Regions from separate parts of the Microbacterium sp. NPDC057944 genome, predicted to be linked through region 1. Evidence: predicted binding sites of a transcription regulator. Region 1 holds the regulator's gene; the other holds the start of a gene.
What was found. Region 1 encodes HrcA, which represses chaperone genes, less so after heat shock. Its sites were predicted from a motif close to TTNGCACTCGNNNNNNNCGAGTGCNAA; they were not measured.
Positions count from the first base shown of each region.

Region 1 (7,238 bases):
TCACCGAGCGCCTGTCGCGCGAGTTCGGACTCGATCTCATCACCACGGCGCCGAGCGTCATCTACGAGGTGCTCACGAGCGACACCGGTGAGACGGTCACGGTGACCAACCCGAGCGAGTATCCGGACGGTCGCATCGGCTCGGTGTCTGAACCGATGGTGAAGGCGGCGATCCTGCTGCCCAAGGACTACGTCGGCACCGTGATGGAGCTGTGCCAGAGCCGCCGGGGCACCCTCCTGGGCATGGAGTACTTCTCCGAGGAGCGCGTCGAGCTGCGCTACAACATGCCGCTCGGCGAGATCGTCTTCGACTTCTTCGACCAGTTGAAGTCCAAGACCCAGGGGTACGCCTCGCTGGACTATGAGCCCTCCGGTCAGCAGGAGGCGGATCTGGTCAAGGTCGACATCCTGCTCCAGGGCGAGAAGGTCGACGCCTTCAGCTCGATCGTGCACCGCGACAAGGCCTACGCCTACGGCACTCTGATGACCGAGCGGCTTCGCAAGCTCATCCCGCGGCAGCAGTTCGAGGTGCCGATCCAGGCGGCGATCGGCGCCAGGATCATCGCTCGCGAGACGATCCGCGCGATCCGCAAGGACGTGCTCGCCAAGTGCTACGGCGGTGACATCACCCGAAAGCGCAAGCTCCTCGAGAAGCAGAAGGAGGGCAAGAAGCGCATGAAGATGGTGGGTCGCGTCGAGGTCCCCCAGGAGGCGTTCATCGCCGCGCTCTCCGGCGACGTCGAGGGCAAGGACAAGAAGTAGTCCGGTTCTGGGTGCCCGCGGCGCGTGGGGGTGATCGCTCAGGCAAGCCGAAGTAGGGTGGAGATCATGCGGCGCGGGACTTTCCGAGACGACACGGTTGACTATGCGGCCGTGGGTGCCACCCACGCCCCGGATCTGATGCAGTACCCGCCGGAGCGCAGCATCCCGGCGGAGCAGTCCTGGCGGATCGGCAGCGGCTCCGAGCGGTTCCAGACGGCAGGGGAGTCCCTGCTGTCGTGGACGGCGCAGCGCGCCGCAGGGCTCGGCATCCAAGACGTGCGCCCGGCCCCCGGTCCCGCGTACGCAGGAGTGAGCTTCGACGCCGAGGGAAACCCCATCGCGCCGAGCAAGCACGACATCGAACAGCGCTTCGACGCGGAGGGCACGCCCTTCGTCGGCCCGGGAATGACCCTGAAGCTGCACGGCCATGTGGCAGGCATGAGCGCCGACGCCGAGCTGCGGGTGATCTCCGTGACGGAGGAGAAGCGCCGCATCGGCTTCGTGCTCGGCACGGTCGGAGGATCGGTCGTGAGCGGCGAGGAGTCGTTCGACATCGACTGGCGCGAGGACAACGATGAGGTGTGGTTCACCGTCCGCGCCTTCGACGCGCCGAACGCGATGCTGTACCGGATGGTCCCCGCGCTCGTGAAGCGGCGCAGGAAAGAGCTGTTCGCCCGGTACCTGCGGGCGATCTCCCCGCTCTACTCGACCCCCGTCTGATGGCGGGTCCCCTTCCCCTCGGCGATCCGGCCCCGGCGGACGGCGGGCTCCCCGCCGATCTCTCCGTCGATCCCTCCGTGCCGTTCTCGGCGTACCTGCACATCCCGTTCTGCCGTGTGCGGTGCGGGTACTGCGACTTCAACACCTACACCTCGGGCGAGCTGCGCGGCGCCAAGCAGGAGGACTACGCCGACACCCTCGCCGCGGAGATCTCCCTCGCCCGTCGTGTGCTGTCGGACGCCGGGGCGCTCCGGCCGATGGACACGGTGTTCTTCGGAGGCGGCACGCCCACGCTGTTGCCCGCGGGCGACCTCGCGCGGATGCTGGATGCGGCGGTGTCGGCCTTCGGGCTCGCCGACGGCGCGGAGGTGACGGTCGAGGCGAACCCCGACACGGTGACCCCCGAGGTCGCCAGGACTCTCGCCGATGCCGGTGTCACCAGGCTCTCCATCGGCATGCAGTCCGCCGTGCCGCACGTGCTCGCTGCGCTGGATCGCACGCACCGGCCGGAGAACGTCCGCACCGCCGTCGAGGCGGCGAAGGGCGCCGGTCTCGCGGTCAGCGTCGACCTCATCTACGGTGCGCCGGGGGAGTCCCTGGCCGATTGGGAAGCCTCTCTCGACGCCGCGCTCGACCTCGAGTCGGACCACATCTCCGCGTACGCGCTGATCATCGAAGACGGCACGAAGCTGGCCAGGCAGATCCGCCGCGGCGAGGTGCCGACACCCGATGACGATCTCCAGGCTGACATGTACGAGCTCGCCGACTCGCGGCTCGCCGCCGCCGGTTTCGAGTGGTACGAGGTCAGCAACTGGGCGCGCTCCGCGGAGCAGCGTTCGCGTCACAATCTCGCGTACTGGCGGGGGAGCGACTGGTGGGGCTTCGGCCCCGGGGCGCACAGTCACGTCGCGGGCCTGCGCTGGTGGAACGTGAAGCACCCGGCCGCATACGCGCAGCGGCTCGCGGCATCCGAGTCCCCGGCTGCTGGAACCGAGCGTCCGGATGAGGCGTCGCGGATGCTGGAGCGGGTGCTGCTGCTGAGTCGTCTCGCCGAGGGCATCGCCGTGGCAGACCTCCCCGCAGGGAACCGAGCCCGCGTCGCCGGCCTGATCGCCGACGGTCTGGTGGATCCTGCCTCCGCCGTTCGCGGCCGCGTTCGGCTGACGCTCCGCGGCCGGCTGCTGGCCGATGCGGTCGTGCGGGAGCTCACCGACTAGGGAGCAGATCCATGCCGGTCGTGCGTCGCTGGGGAACCGTGGTGGTCACGGCATCGAACAGGCGCGTCCTGCGCTCGGAGCCGAAAGCGGGCCATCCGGGGTCGCCCGTGGTGACGAAGGAGACCCACGCGCGGTGCATGTCGGCGGCGAGCTCGCGCGGAGCGTCGGTCCCCGCCATGCGCTGCGTCTCGGGGTCGTCGAGCCGGTCGAACACGAACCCGAGCTCGAGCGCGTGCGCGGCGCGGAGATCGCGCACGGGGCTGGGCCACGCGAACTCGTAGACGTGGGTGTTCGCGGGGCGTGCCCCCGCGACGCGGCTGAGCGGAGCGCGGAGCATGACGTCGGTCGCGAGCTGTCCGAAGATCTCCCCGGTCGACGCCGAAGGGAAGTCGGCGCGGTACGCGGCCACCGCACGGCCGGGGATGCGCAGCGCGAGACGCGCGATCAGCAGCTTCGCCCTGCTGATGCCGGCGAGCGCCTCCGGGGGGAACCACAGCCGGTACTCGTCGGTGTTGCTGCCGATGAGCAGCGGGGTGTCGATCTCGCCGAGCACCTCGTGGGGAGACCGGGGGAGGCTGTCGGGGTCGATCGAGAACTGGAATCCCGGCGCGCCCCCGAGGGGTGAGGAGCCTGCCGCCTGCGCGCGACGGGCCTGCAGGAGTTGATCGGGATCGACGCCGGCGAAGGACTCCCTATCGGGGCGGATGCCGAGCCGCTTCGCCAGCTGCGCGGTGACGCGCCCGGCCTTCTCCGGCGTCTGCGCCTCCAGAAGACCGGACTCGATGATCGCCTGAGCGATCAGCGCACGCGACTCCGGACGGGCCAGGAGACCGGCGACGATCGCGCCGCCCGCCGACTCGCCCATCACCGTGATGCGTGCCGGGTCGCCGCCGAACGCCGCGATCTCGCGGTGGACCCAGTCGAGGGCGGCCGCGGCGTCGCGCAGGCCGAGGTTGCGCGGTGCGTCCTCGAGCACGGAGAAGCCCTCCGAGCCCAGGCGGTAGTTGATCGAGGCGAAGACGATGCCGGCGCGCGCGAAACCCGTGCCGTCGTAGATCGAGAGCGCGGCGGTGCCGCGTTCGAGGGCGCCGCCGTGGATCCACAGCAGCACGGGCGCGTCCGAGGCGTCGACCGGCGACCAGACGTTGACGGTGAGGATGTCCTCGCCGTCGATGCGCACCGAACCCAGCAGCTCGCCGGTCGCGCCGGAGTAGGGGAGCTGAGGAGACGTGGGGCCGAAGGACGTGGCGTCGCGCTCGCCTGTCCACGCGGCAGCGGGCTGCGGCTCGCGGAACCGGTTGTCCCCGAACGGCGGCGCGGCATACGGGATGCCGAGGAAGCGACGGACGCCGTCCTCGACGGTTCCTCGGAGGACCCCGGTGCTGACGGAAGCGGTGGACGGCGTGGTCATGAGCGCCATCCTAGGGTGCACGCGATAGGATTGGCACTCTATCGGTCCGAGTGCCAGGCGGGAGGGTGAGATGGTCACAGAGCGAGGCCTGCAGGTGCTGCGCGCGATCGTGCAGGACTACGTCGAGACGCACGAACCCGTCGGCAGCCGCACGATCGTCGATCGTTACTCCTTCGGCGTCTCCGCGGCCACCATCCGCAACGACATGGCGCTGCTCGAGGACGAGGAGCTGATCGCCGCTCCGCACACCTCGTCGGGGCGCGTGCCGACCGACAAGGGGTATCGCGTCTTCGTGAACCACCTGGCTCAGCTGCGGCCGCTCACCGTGGCGCAGCGCAGCGCGATCGAGTCCTTCCTCGCGGACCCCGCCGATCTCGACGACCTGATGGCGCGCACCGTCCGTGTGCTCACGCAGCTCACGGGGCAGGTCGCCCTGGCGCAGTACCCGTCGTTCGCCCGCGCGCATCTGACCCACCTGGAACTCGTGGCGCTCGCGCCGAGCCGGATGCTCGTCGTGCTCGTCACCGACGCCGGCGGCGTCTCACAGCGCATGACCCCGCTCCCGGTCGAGCTCGACGAGGCCGACGTGGCGGTGCTGCGGGCGCGGCTGTCCGCGCTGATCACGGGCCGTGCGGTGAGCGACGCCGCTGAGCGCCTGCAGACCCTTCTCACCGATGACACGACGACGGATGCCGCGCTGCGCGCGCTCGCGACCGTCATCATCGACGAGCTGGGCGAGTTCCGCCAGGAGCGCCTCGTCATGGCGGGGGCCGCGACTCTGGCCCGGCGCGAACAGGACTTCCGCGGCAGCATCCATCCTCTCCTCGAGGCGATCGAGGAGCAGGTGACGCTGCTGCGGCTGATGAGCGAGATGGAGACCGACGTGCACGGGCTCGCCGCGAGCATCGGCACGGAGAACGCTCCGTTCGGTCTCGGCGAGGCATCGATCGTCGCCAGCAACTACGCCGCACCGAGCGGCACCGCGCGCGTCGGCGTCATGGGCCCGACCCGCATGGACTATCCGAGCAACCTCGCGGCGGCGCGGGCCGTGGCCCTCTACCTGTCGCGGATGCTCGACGAAGACGAGGCGAGCCGCTGAGGCGGCCGCCGAACGAACACACACGGAGAAGGGCCATCGTGGCGGATCACTATGAGGTTCTCGGGGTATCCCGAGAGGCGTCCACCGACGAGATCAAGAAGGCGTACCGACGCCTCGCGCGTCAGCTGCACCCGGATGTCAACCCGGGCGAGGAGGCGGCGGAGCGCTTCAAGCTCGTCACGCACGCGTACGACGTGCTCAGCGACGACGAGTCGCGACGCCGGTACGACATGGGCGGCGGAGACGGCGCCGCAGGCAACTTCGGCGGATTCGGAGGCTTCGGCGACATCTTCGAGACCTTCTTCGGCGCCGCGCAGGGCGGCGGGCGCGGCGCGCGTCCGCGGTCACGGCGCGAGCGCGGCCAGGACGCGCTCGTGCGTGTGACCCTCGAGCTCGGCGACGTGGTGTTCGGCGCGCACCGCGACATCGAGGTCGACACGGCGGTGCTGTGCGAGACGTGTCAGGGATCCTGCTGCCAGGAGGGCACGTCGCCCGTCACCTGCGACATCTGCGGCGGCTCCGGCCACGTGCAGCGTCAGGTCCGCAGCCTTCTCGGCAACGTGATCACCTCGCAGCCGTGCGGCACCTGCGAGGGCTACGGCACGACGATCCCGTACCCCTGCGGAACCTGCGCCGGTCAGGGGCGGGTGCGGTCGCGTCGCACGGTGTCCCTCGACATCCCCGCCGGCGTGGAGACCGGGCTGCGACTGCAGCTGCCGGGCTCCGGCGAGGTGGGCAAGGCCGGTGGCCCCAACGGCGATCTGTACGTCGAGGTCACGGTGAGCCCGCACGCGGCGTTCAGCCGTGACGGCGACGACCTCCTCGCCACGCTCGAGGTCTCCATGACCGACGCGATCCTCGGAACGGACACGAAGATCCAGGGGCTCGACGGCGAGGTCGACCTGGAGATCCGCTCCGGCATCCAGTCGGGTGACGTCCTGACGATCAAGGGCCGCGGCATCACCCCGCTGCGGGGATCCCAGCGTGGTGACCTCAGGGTCGGCGTGCAGGTGGTCACGCCCACCAAGCTCGACTCCGCACAGCGCGCGCTCATCGAGGACTTCGCGAAGAAGGCGAAGTCGCCGGGACCGCAGCTCGCCCAGTTCCAGCAGGGGCTGTTCTCCAAGCTCCGCGACCGCTTCCGCTCGCACTGAGCCATGGCGCTGCACTTCCTGGTCGAGACGTCGAGCGATGCCGCGGTCGGCGACCTCGTGTCGCTCACCGGCACGGAGGCGAAGCACGCGGCGGTCGTCCGGAGACTGCGTGTGGGCGAATCCGTGACGATCGGCGACGGTGCAGGCGTCTGGCTCACCGGTGTCGCCGAGGAGGTCTCTCCGACCCGGGTGGATGTGCGCGTGTCCGACCGTGCGGTCCACGACGCGCCGACGCCCCGCATCGTCCTCGTTCAGGCACTGGCCAAGGGCGATCGCGATGAACTCGCCGTCCAGGCGGCCTGCGAGCTCGGCGTCGACGAGATCGTCCCGTGGCAGGCGAGCCGCAGCGTGACGCGCTGGGACGGACCCAAGGCCGTCAAGGGGCGCGAGCGCTGGGCGACGATCGTGCGCGAGGCCGCGAAGCAGGCGCATCGGCCCTGGATCCCCGAGGTCTCGGAGCCTCTCACGACGGGACAGCTCGCGCAGCGCGCGGGGGACGCGCGGATGCTCCTGCTCGACCCGACGGCGACCATCAGGCTCTCCGAGCGGGAACCGGACGGACGCGACCTGATCCTCGTCGTCGGCCCCGAGGGCGGCATCGCCCCCGAGGAGCTGGACCGCCTCGTCGCGGCGGGAGCCGAGCGCGTGCTGCTCGGCGACACGGTGCTGCGCACCTCCACGGCCGGTCCGGCCGCGATCGCGGTGCTGTCGGTGGCGCTCGGCCGCTGGTGAGCGTCCCCTCAGTAGACTGAGAGCATGAGCGAGCCCTCGATCTTCACCCGCATCCTCACCGGCGACATCCCCGGGGAGATCCTGCTGGAGACCGATCGGGTCTTCGCGATCCGCGACATCAACCCGCAGGCGCCGCTGCACGCC
Region 1 covers NZ_JBHVPJ010000002.1:233,936-241,173, forward strand. The annotation lists gene lepA (translation elongation factor 4) at 1-761, shown strand, start outside; gene ACFVRO_RS10500 (DUF1990 family protein) at 828-1,481, shown strand; gene hemW (radical SAM family heme chaperone HemW) at 1,481-2,698, shown strand; gene ACFVRO_RS10510 (carboxylesterase/lipase family protein) at 2,688-4,109, opposite strand; gene hrcA (heat-inducible transcriptional repressor HrcA) at 4,180-5,208, shown strand; gene dnaJ (molecular chaperone DnaJ) at 5,247-6,362, shown strand; gene ACFVRO_RS10525 (16S rRNA (uracil(1498)-N(3))-methyltransferase) at 6,366-7,094, shown strand; gene ACFVRO_RS10530 (HIT domain-containing protein) at 7,119-7,238, shown strand, end outside.

Region 2 (7,238 bases), on a different contig from region 1:
CCGACACCCCCTGGAATGCAGAAACGCCCCGGCCGAGGCCGGGGCGTTTCTGTCAGTGCGGCTGGTGTGGATCAGAAGTCCATGCCACCGGACGGGTCGCCCATGGGAGCGGCGGCCTTCTCGGGCTTGTCGGCGACGACGACCTCGGTGGTGAGGAAGAGGCCGGCGATCGACGCCGCGTTCTGCAGAGCCGAACGCGTGACCTTGGCCGGGTCGATGATGCCCGCTGCGAACATGTCGACGTACTCGCCGGTCGCAGCGTTCAGGCCGTGACCCGAGGCCAGCCCGGCGACCTTGTTCGCGACGACACCCGGCTCGAGACCGGCGTTGAGAGCGATCTGCTTCAGCGGAGCCTCGATCGCGACGCGAACGATGTTCGCACCGGTCGCCTCGTCACCCGTGAGGGTGAGAGCGTCGAGAGCCTTGGTGCCCGACTGGATGAGCGCGACGCCACCACCGGGGACGATGCCCTCCTCGACGGCTGCCTTCGCGTTGCGGACGGCGTCCTCGATGCGGTGCTTGCGCTCCTTGAGCTCGACCTCGGTGGCCGCGCCCGCCTTGATGACGGCGACGCCGCCGGCGAGCTTGGCGAGGCGCTCCTGCAGCTTCTCGCGGTCGTAGTCGCTGTCGGTGTTCTCGATCTCGCGACGGATCTGGGTCACGCGACCCTCGATCTGCTCCGCCTCGCCCGCACCCTCGACGATCGTGGTCTCGTCCTTGGTGACGATGACCTTGCGCGCGCGGCCGAGCAGGTCGAGCGTGGCGTTCTCGAGCTTGAGGCCCACCTCTTCGGTGATGACCTGTCCGCCGGTGAGGATCGCGATGTCCTGCAGCTGCGCCTTGCGGCGGTCGCCGAAGCCGGGGGCCTTGACGGCGACCGACTTGAAGATGCCCTTGAGCTTGTTCAGCACGAGCGTCGCGAGAGCCTCGCCCTCGACGTCCTCGGCGATGATGACGAGCTCCTTGCCGTCCTGGATCACCTTGTCGACGATGGGCAGGAGGTCCTTGATGTTGGAGACCTTCTGGTTCGCGATGAGGATGTACGGGTCCTCGAAGACAGCCTCCTGGCGCTCCGGGTCCGTCACGAAGTAGGGGTTCAGGTAGCCCTTGTCGAAGCGCATGCCCTCGGTGAGCTCGAGCTCGGTGCCGAAGGTCTGCGACTCCTCGACGGTGACGACACCCTCCTTGCCGACCTTGTCGATCGCCTCGGCGATGAGCTCGCCGATCGCGGGGTCGGCTGCGGAGATGGACGCCGTGGCGGCGATCTGCTCCTTGGACTCGATCTCCTTGGCGCTGCTCAGCAGCTCTTCGGTGATCGCCGCGACGGCCTTCTCGATGCCGCGCTTGAGCGAGATCGGGTCGGCGCCGGCCGCGACGTTGCGCAGGCCTTCGCGGACGAGGGCCTGTGCGAGGACCGTGGCGGTGGTGGTGCCGTCGCCGGCGACGTCATCGGTCTTCTTGGCGACCTCCTTGACGAGCTCCGCACCGATCTTCTCGTACGGGTCGTCCAGCTCGATCTCCTTGGCGATGGACACGCCGTCGTTCGTGATGGTGGGAGCGCCCCACTTCTTCTCGAGCACGACGTTGCGGCCACGCGGGCCGAGGGTCACCTTGACCGCGTCGGCGAGGATGTTGAGGCCGCGCTCGAGGCCGCGGCGGGCCTCCTCATCGAAAGCGATGATCTTTGCCATGAGTTTTGTCGTCCCTCCTGGACGTAGACGTTGGGTTTAGCACTCAGAGTGAGAGAGTGCTAACGCCATTCTGGCACTCGACACCTTCGAGTGCAAGCCGCGAGGAGGGTGCGCCGCCGACCGATCAGGGGGCCGGAGTCTCCTCCGTGGTGGCCGGGGCGGAGGACGAGCGGTCGAGGCCGATGACGACGGTCAGCTGCTTGCCCCCGGTCTCGTTCATGGAGGCGTAGAAGTCGCTCTTCTGCACGTCCGCTCCGCCGATGAGGTTGGCGAGCCCGATGGCCGCGAGCTCGTCCGCGTCGTCGACGTAGTACACGGTCGTCGTGGCGAAGTCCTTGCTGGCGCTCTCGGTGGCGGAGACCTTGTCGGCGGTCCATCCGCTGTCGATGAGCTTCGCCCGGATCTGAGCCTCGAGGCCCTCCTCCGGAGTCGCGTTCAGGATCATCACCGAGTAGGCGGTGTCGACGACGCCGGTCTCGACCGGCGTCGGCGTCGACGACGGCACGGCCTCGGGGAAGAGCGTGATGCGGCCCATGACCACGAGCGAGCCGAAGATGCCCGCGATGATCAGCACCAGCGCGGCCACGAACGACCAGAGCAGCACGACCCAGCCGTTCATGCCGGGGGCTTCGGCGCGATGCGCTCCTACACGTCCTGCGGAGTGGGGGACGTCGTCGAATCGGTCACGAGTGGGCTTGGACACCACTCGATGCTAGCGGCACCCGCCTGTGCGTCCGCATCACGACGGGGGCGGTGCCCGAAACCGCGGACTCAGCCGACGAAGCCGGGAGTCCTGGCCGAGCGCTGCAGCGCACGGGACTCCCTGATCCGACGGAGCCTGCCGACGAGCATCGGGTCGTACGCCAGCGCGGCGTCGGAGTCGATCAGCCGACCGAGCAGCTGGTAGTAGCGCGCCGAGCTCATGCCGAGCTGCGCGCGGATCACTTCCTCCTTCGCGCCGCTGTGCCGTGGCCACACGGTCTCCAACGCGAGGATCGCACGATCGCGCTCGGTCATCTCTCCCAGCATGAGAACAGGTTAGATCCCCGCGACGCCGTCGCCGCCGCGCCACTCCCACCATCGTCCGAGCGGATCAGCCGCGGCCCGCACCCTGCCGTCCAGCGCGACGACGAAACCGCTCCAGGATCCATCGTCGACGGGGGGCTCCCAGACATCGAGCAGAGCCGGCGGATCGATGGTGATCCATCTGGCGGGGAGCGCGCGGATGGCCTCGACGAGCGCGAGCCTCTGCTCCCGGGGGATGTGCACCAGCACGCCGGGGGTGGTGATGACGAGCGTCGCGCCGTCCGGCGCCTCCGCGGCGAGCGCGGCGATCCGCTCAAGGGCGTCGCCGGCGATGAGGTGCGAAGGGTCGGATGCGGCGATGTCGAGCGCCGCCGTGACGCGCTGCTCGCGCCCCTCCTCCCCCGGCCAGACGAGGCCCTGCAGCCAGCGGCGATCGCGTTCGTCGGACGCGTCGAGGGGCGCGAGGTCGATGCCGGCGCGCCACACGACCTCCGGCAGCCGCAGGGGTGGGATCGCACCGTCGACCACGCTCTCCAGCACGACGGCCGACGGGCCGTCCACCGGGTCGAGCGATCGCCGCGGCATCCCCTCTCCGTCGACGAACCGGTAGGAGTACCGGTCGGGATACAGGCAGAGCCCTGCCGAGGCGCCGATCTCGAGCAGCGCGATGGGGCCCTCGATCTCGCTGAGCACGGGGAGCAGCGGTGCGAGGCGGAGGGGCTCGTTGGTCTGGAGCCGTCTCGCCGTGCACTCCGCGACGATCTCCTCGGCATGCGCGAGCACGAACCCCCGCCATGCGCCGTACGCGGTCAGATCCGCGCCGAGCATCCGCGTGACGGCGAAGACCAGCGGCGGCTGGCGACGGTTCTTGGGTATGCGCGACAGCACGTCACGCACCGCCGGGTCGTCGGCGACCCCGAGCGCCCACTCGGCGTAGAGATCGCTCCGACCGGGCGCCTCCTGCTCGGCGAATCGGGCGTAGCGCTCCTGCACGGCATCCGTCATCCGTCCATTCTGTCGCGACGGACCCCGTTCACAGCCGGACGCGCGAGAATGGAGGCATGGCGTACAGCGTGGACAAGACAGAAGAAGAGTGGCGCGACGAGCTCGGCGCGGATCAGTACGCCGTGCTGCGTGAGGCGGCGACCGAGCGCGCCTGGACCGGCGAGCTGCTGGACGAGAAGCGCGCTGGCCTCTACACGTGCGGTGCGTGCGGTGCGGAGCTGTTCAAGAGCGGCACGAAGTTCGACTCCGGATGCGGGTGGCCGAGCTTCTACGAGTCCATCCGTCCGGAGGCCGTCGAGCTCATCGAGGACACGACGCTCGGCATGGTCCGCACGGAGGTGCGCTGCGCCCACTGCGGCTCGCACCTCGGGCATGTCTTCCCCGACGGGTTCGGAACGCCCACCGGCGACCGCTACTGCATGAACTCGATCGCCCTGAACTTCACCCCGGACGCCGAGTGAGCGCGCTGGAGGCGGTCCGCTCCCGTCAGTCCTGGTCCAAGGTCACCGAGCTCGCGCCCAACCGCGAGGAGCTGCTGCAGCTCGTGGCGGCCGCCGGGCGCGTCGCCGACCACTCGTCGTTGCGCCCGTGGCGTCTGATCGAGCTCCGCGGCGCCGACCGCGAGGTGCTGGGTGCGGCGATCGCGAAGGCCGAGGGCGACAAGTCGCCGTCGTCCAAGCCGCTGCGCGCGCCGCTGCTGATCGCCGTGGTCGCCAGCTACCGCAAGAGCGACAAGGTGCCGCGGTGGGAGCAGGAGGCCGTGGCGTCCGGTGTGGCCCACACGCTGAGCCTGCTGCTGGACGAGGCGGGGTGGGGCGTCCTGTGGCGCACCGGCCACTACACGCGCTCCAAGGCCGTCGCCAAGGCGCACGGTCTCGGCAAGGACGAGGAGCTGCTCGGCTGGCTCTACGTCGGCGGCAAGCCGGCGGGCAAGCGTCCCGGTCGCCGCAAGCCCGTCGACGCGCGCAAGCTCGTGACGCGGATGCCGAAGAAGAAGGACAAGAAGAAGTAGTCAGCGCGCGCGCCGACGCGGCACGGCCACGACGACCGATCCGACGGCGACGGCGACCATCGCCGCGAGCTGCCAGAGAGCGGGACCCGCCTCGACCGGCCAGATCAGATCGATGACGACGGATGCCGTGAGCTGACCGAGCACGGAGCCGAGCCCCATCAGGAGCACCCCGGTGTGCGCGACGATGAAGGCCCCGAGCAGGATGTAGGCGAAGCCGAGGAATCCGCCGAGGTACAGCCACGGCTCGGCGGGCGGCGGCTGCGGCATCCCCCTGACGGCGATGCTGACGCCCGCGGCGAGCGCGAGGGCGACGGTCCCGGCGATGAAGCTCATCAGCGTCGCCGTGATCGGCGACTGCACGCGCTGCGCGAGCCTGCCGTTGGTCGCGGCCTGCCAGGCGATGCCGACCCCTGTCGCGAACGGCAGGAGGAGCATCCACAGCGGCGCGGTGGAGAGCACGTCGCCGGAGAGCGAGATGCCGACGGCGACGAGGGCCAGCGCCCCTCCGAGGACCCGCCCGGGGGTCACCGCCACGACGCCGGCCGGGCCGAATCCGATGCGGTCGAGCACCAGGCCGTGCAGCGTCTGCCCCGCGACGACGCCCACGGTGAAGAGCGAGACGCCCAGGACTCCGGCGGTGATGCCCTGGGTGGAGACGGTGAGCGCGCCGCAGGCGCCGCCGAGCAGCATCCAGAACGGGATCGTGCCTCCGCGGACCCCCGTCCACAGCCGCACCGCGCCACGGCGGGCCGACGGGATGCACGGGATGACGACGACGAGCACGAGGAGTCCGACGGAGAACGAGATGAATCCGGCGACGATCCCGTTGCCCACCTCGACGCCGAGCACGCCGTTGACGCGCGCCTGGACGGCCGTCATCACGCCGATCGCGACCGCTCCGCCGAGTGCCAGCGGGGCGGGCAGGGAGCGCTTCTCGATCACCTGTCGACCCTACCCGAGCCCGTGTCGGGGGCCGGGTCTACTCTGGCAGCATGTGCGCGAGCTACGGCCTTGACCCCCGGTTCACCGACAGCGACGATTTGCTCGACTCCGCCGAGCAGGCAGTGCTCGACGCTCTGCGCACCTGGGCCGACCGCAACGGCGGCGAGACCGTGCGCCCCACCGGGAGGAACCTCCGCAACCTCAATCCGATCCTCCTCGACGACGCCGGTTCGACGTCCGTCGAACCGGCGTGGTGGGGCTTCCTGGTCGACGGCCAGCCCGCGAGGTTCCCGTCCATCAACACGCGGTCGGAACGGCTCCAGGAGCGCCCCGGCAGCCTGCGCTCGCGCGCGCTCGTTCCGGCGACGGGATGGTACGAGCTCAAGAAGCCCGAACGCGTCTGGCACGAATTCGGGCTCGACGGCGGCGGGCTCTTCGGCATGGCCGCCGTCACACAGCGCGGTCGCACAGACGACGGCGAGTGGTACACGTGCTACTCGATCGTCATGCGACCTGCACCCGCGCACCTGGTCGGCATCCACGATCGGATGCCCGTGCTCATCCCCACCGCGTTCGCTCAAGACTGGCTGCGCGCGCAGGGCGACCGCGAGCTCATCGACGAGGCGCTGCTGGCGGCGGCATCCCTCGATGAGCGGGTGGTCGCGGTGCCCCGTGCCGACGACAAGGGCACGGACCGGCTCTTCTGACATGGATGCCGCAGAACTGATCGCCCTGGCGTCCGCGCGCGCCGATGAGCTCCCCGGGTCCGAGCGGGAGAACCCGTTCGGCCCCGAGTGGGACGTGTTCAAGGTCCGCGGCAGGGTGTTCCTGCTGACCCCTCTCGACGGCACGGGTCGGGTGACGCTGAAATCCCACCCCGATGATGCGGTGGCCCTGCGGGAGACGTTCGCCGACATCGTCCCGGGCTACCACATGAACAAGAAGCACTGGATCACGCTGCTGCCCGGGCCATCGCTGGAGGCGGATCTCATCCCCGAGCTGGTGACGGAGTCGTACCTCCTCGTGGTCGAGAAGCTGCCGCGATCGCAGCGTCCGGTCGACCCCGCGATCTTCGGTCGACCGCCCGCCTGACAGTGTCCGTGACCCCTTTCGGGGGTCACGCGTGACCCCCGCGTCACTTTTCCCGCCGAACGTGCACCTTCCCTGTAAGGGAGCATCCGGATCCGGTCCCCAGCAGGTCACCCGAGGCCTGCCGAACGGATGCTCCCGCTACCAGGGGAGGTATCGATGCGGAACGACCGTGTCGACGCGCGGCGAGTGCGCCGCGCCGCGGTGGTGGAGGAGTCGGTGCTGCAGCGCACGCGCGCGGCGCAGCTGCTGGCGAACGATCTGAAGCTCGAGGTGGTGCATACGGGCGCGACGCTCCCGATGTTCATGGCCTGGCTCAAGCGCACGGATCGGACGCGGTGGCCGCATCTGCTCGTGCTGGATCTGCCGACCGACGTCGATCCGCCGCGCGATCTCGACCTCATCGCCGCGCTGCGCGAGGCCGGCATGCGCGTGCTCGTGCTCTCTGCTCTGCGCAACCGCAGCGCCGCGCG
Region 2 covers NZ_JBHVPJ010000001.1:2,005,421-2,012,658, reverse strand. The annotation lists gene groL (chaperonin GroEL) at 72-1,691, opposite strand; gene ACFVRO_RS09200 (LytR C-terminal domain-containing protein) at 1,816-2,394, opposite strand; gene ACFVRO_RS09195 (DUF3263 domain-containing protein) at 2,463-2,708, opposite strand; gene ACFVRO_RS09190 (DUF2332 domain-containing protein) at 2,730-3,722, opposite strand; gene msrB (peptide-methionine (R)-S-oxide reductase MsrB) at 3,779-4,183, shown strand; gene ACFVRO_RS09180 (nitroreductase family protein) at 4,180-4,734, shown strand; gene ACFVRO_RS09175 (DMT family transporter) at 4,735-5,646, opposite strand; gene ACFVRO_RS09170 (SOS response-associated peptidase family protein) at 5,727-6,383, shown strand; gene ACFVRO_RS09165 (MmcQ/YjbR family DNA-binding protein) at 6,385-6,768, shown strand; gene ACFVRO_RS09160 (hypothetical protein) at 6,925-7,238, shown strand, end outside.
Region 2: a site for HrcA is predicted at 1,728-1,754, ahead of groL (chaperonin GroEL). Genes of this name have one in related genera too.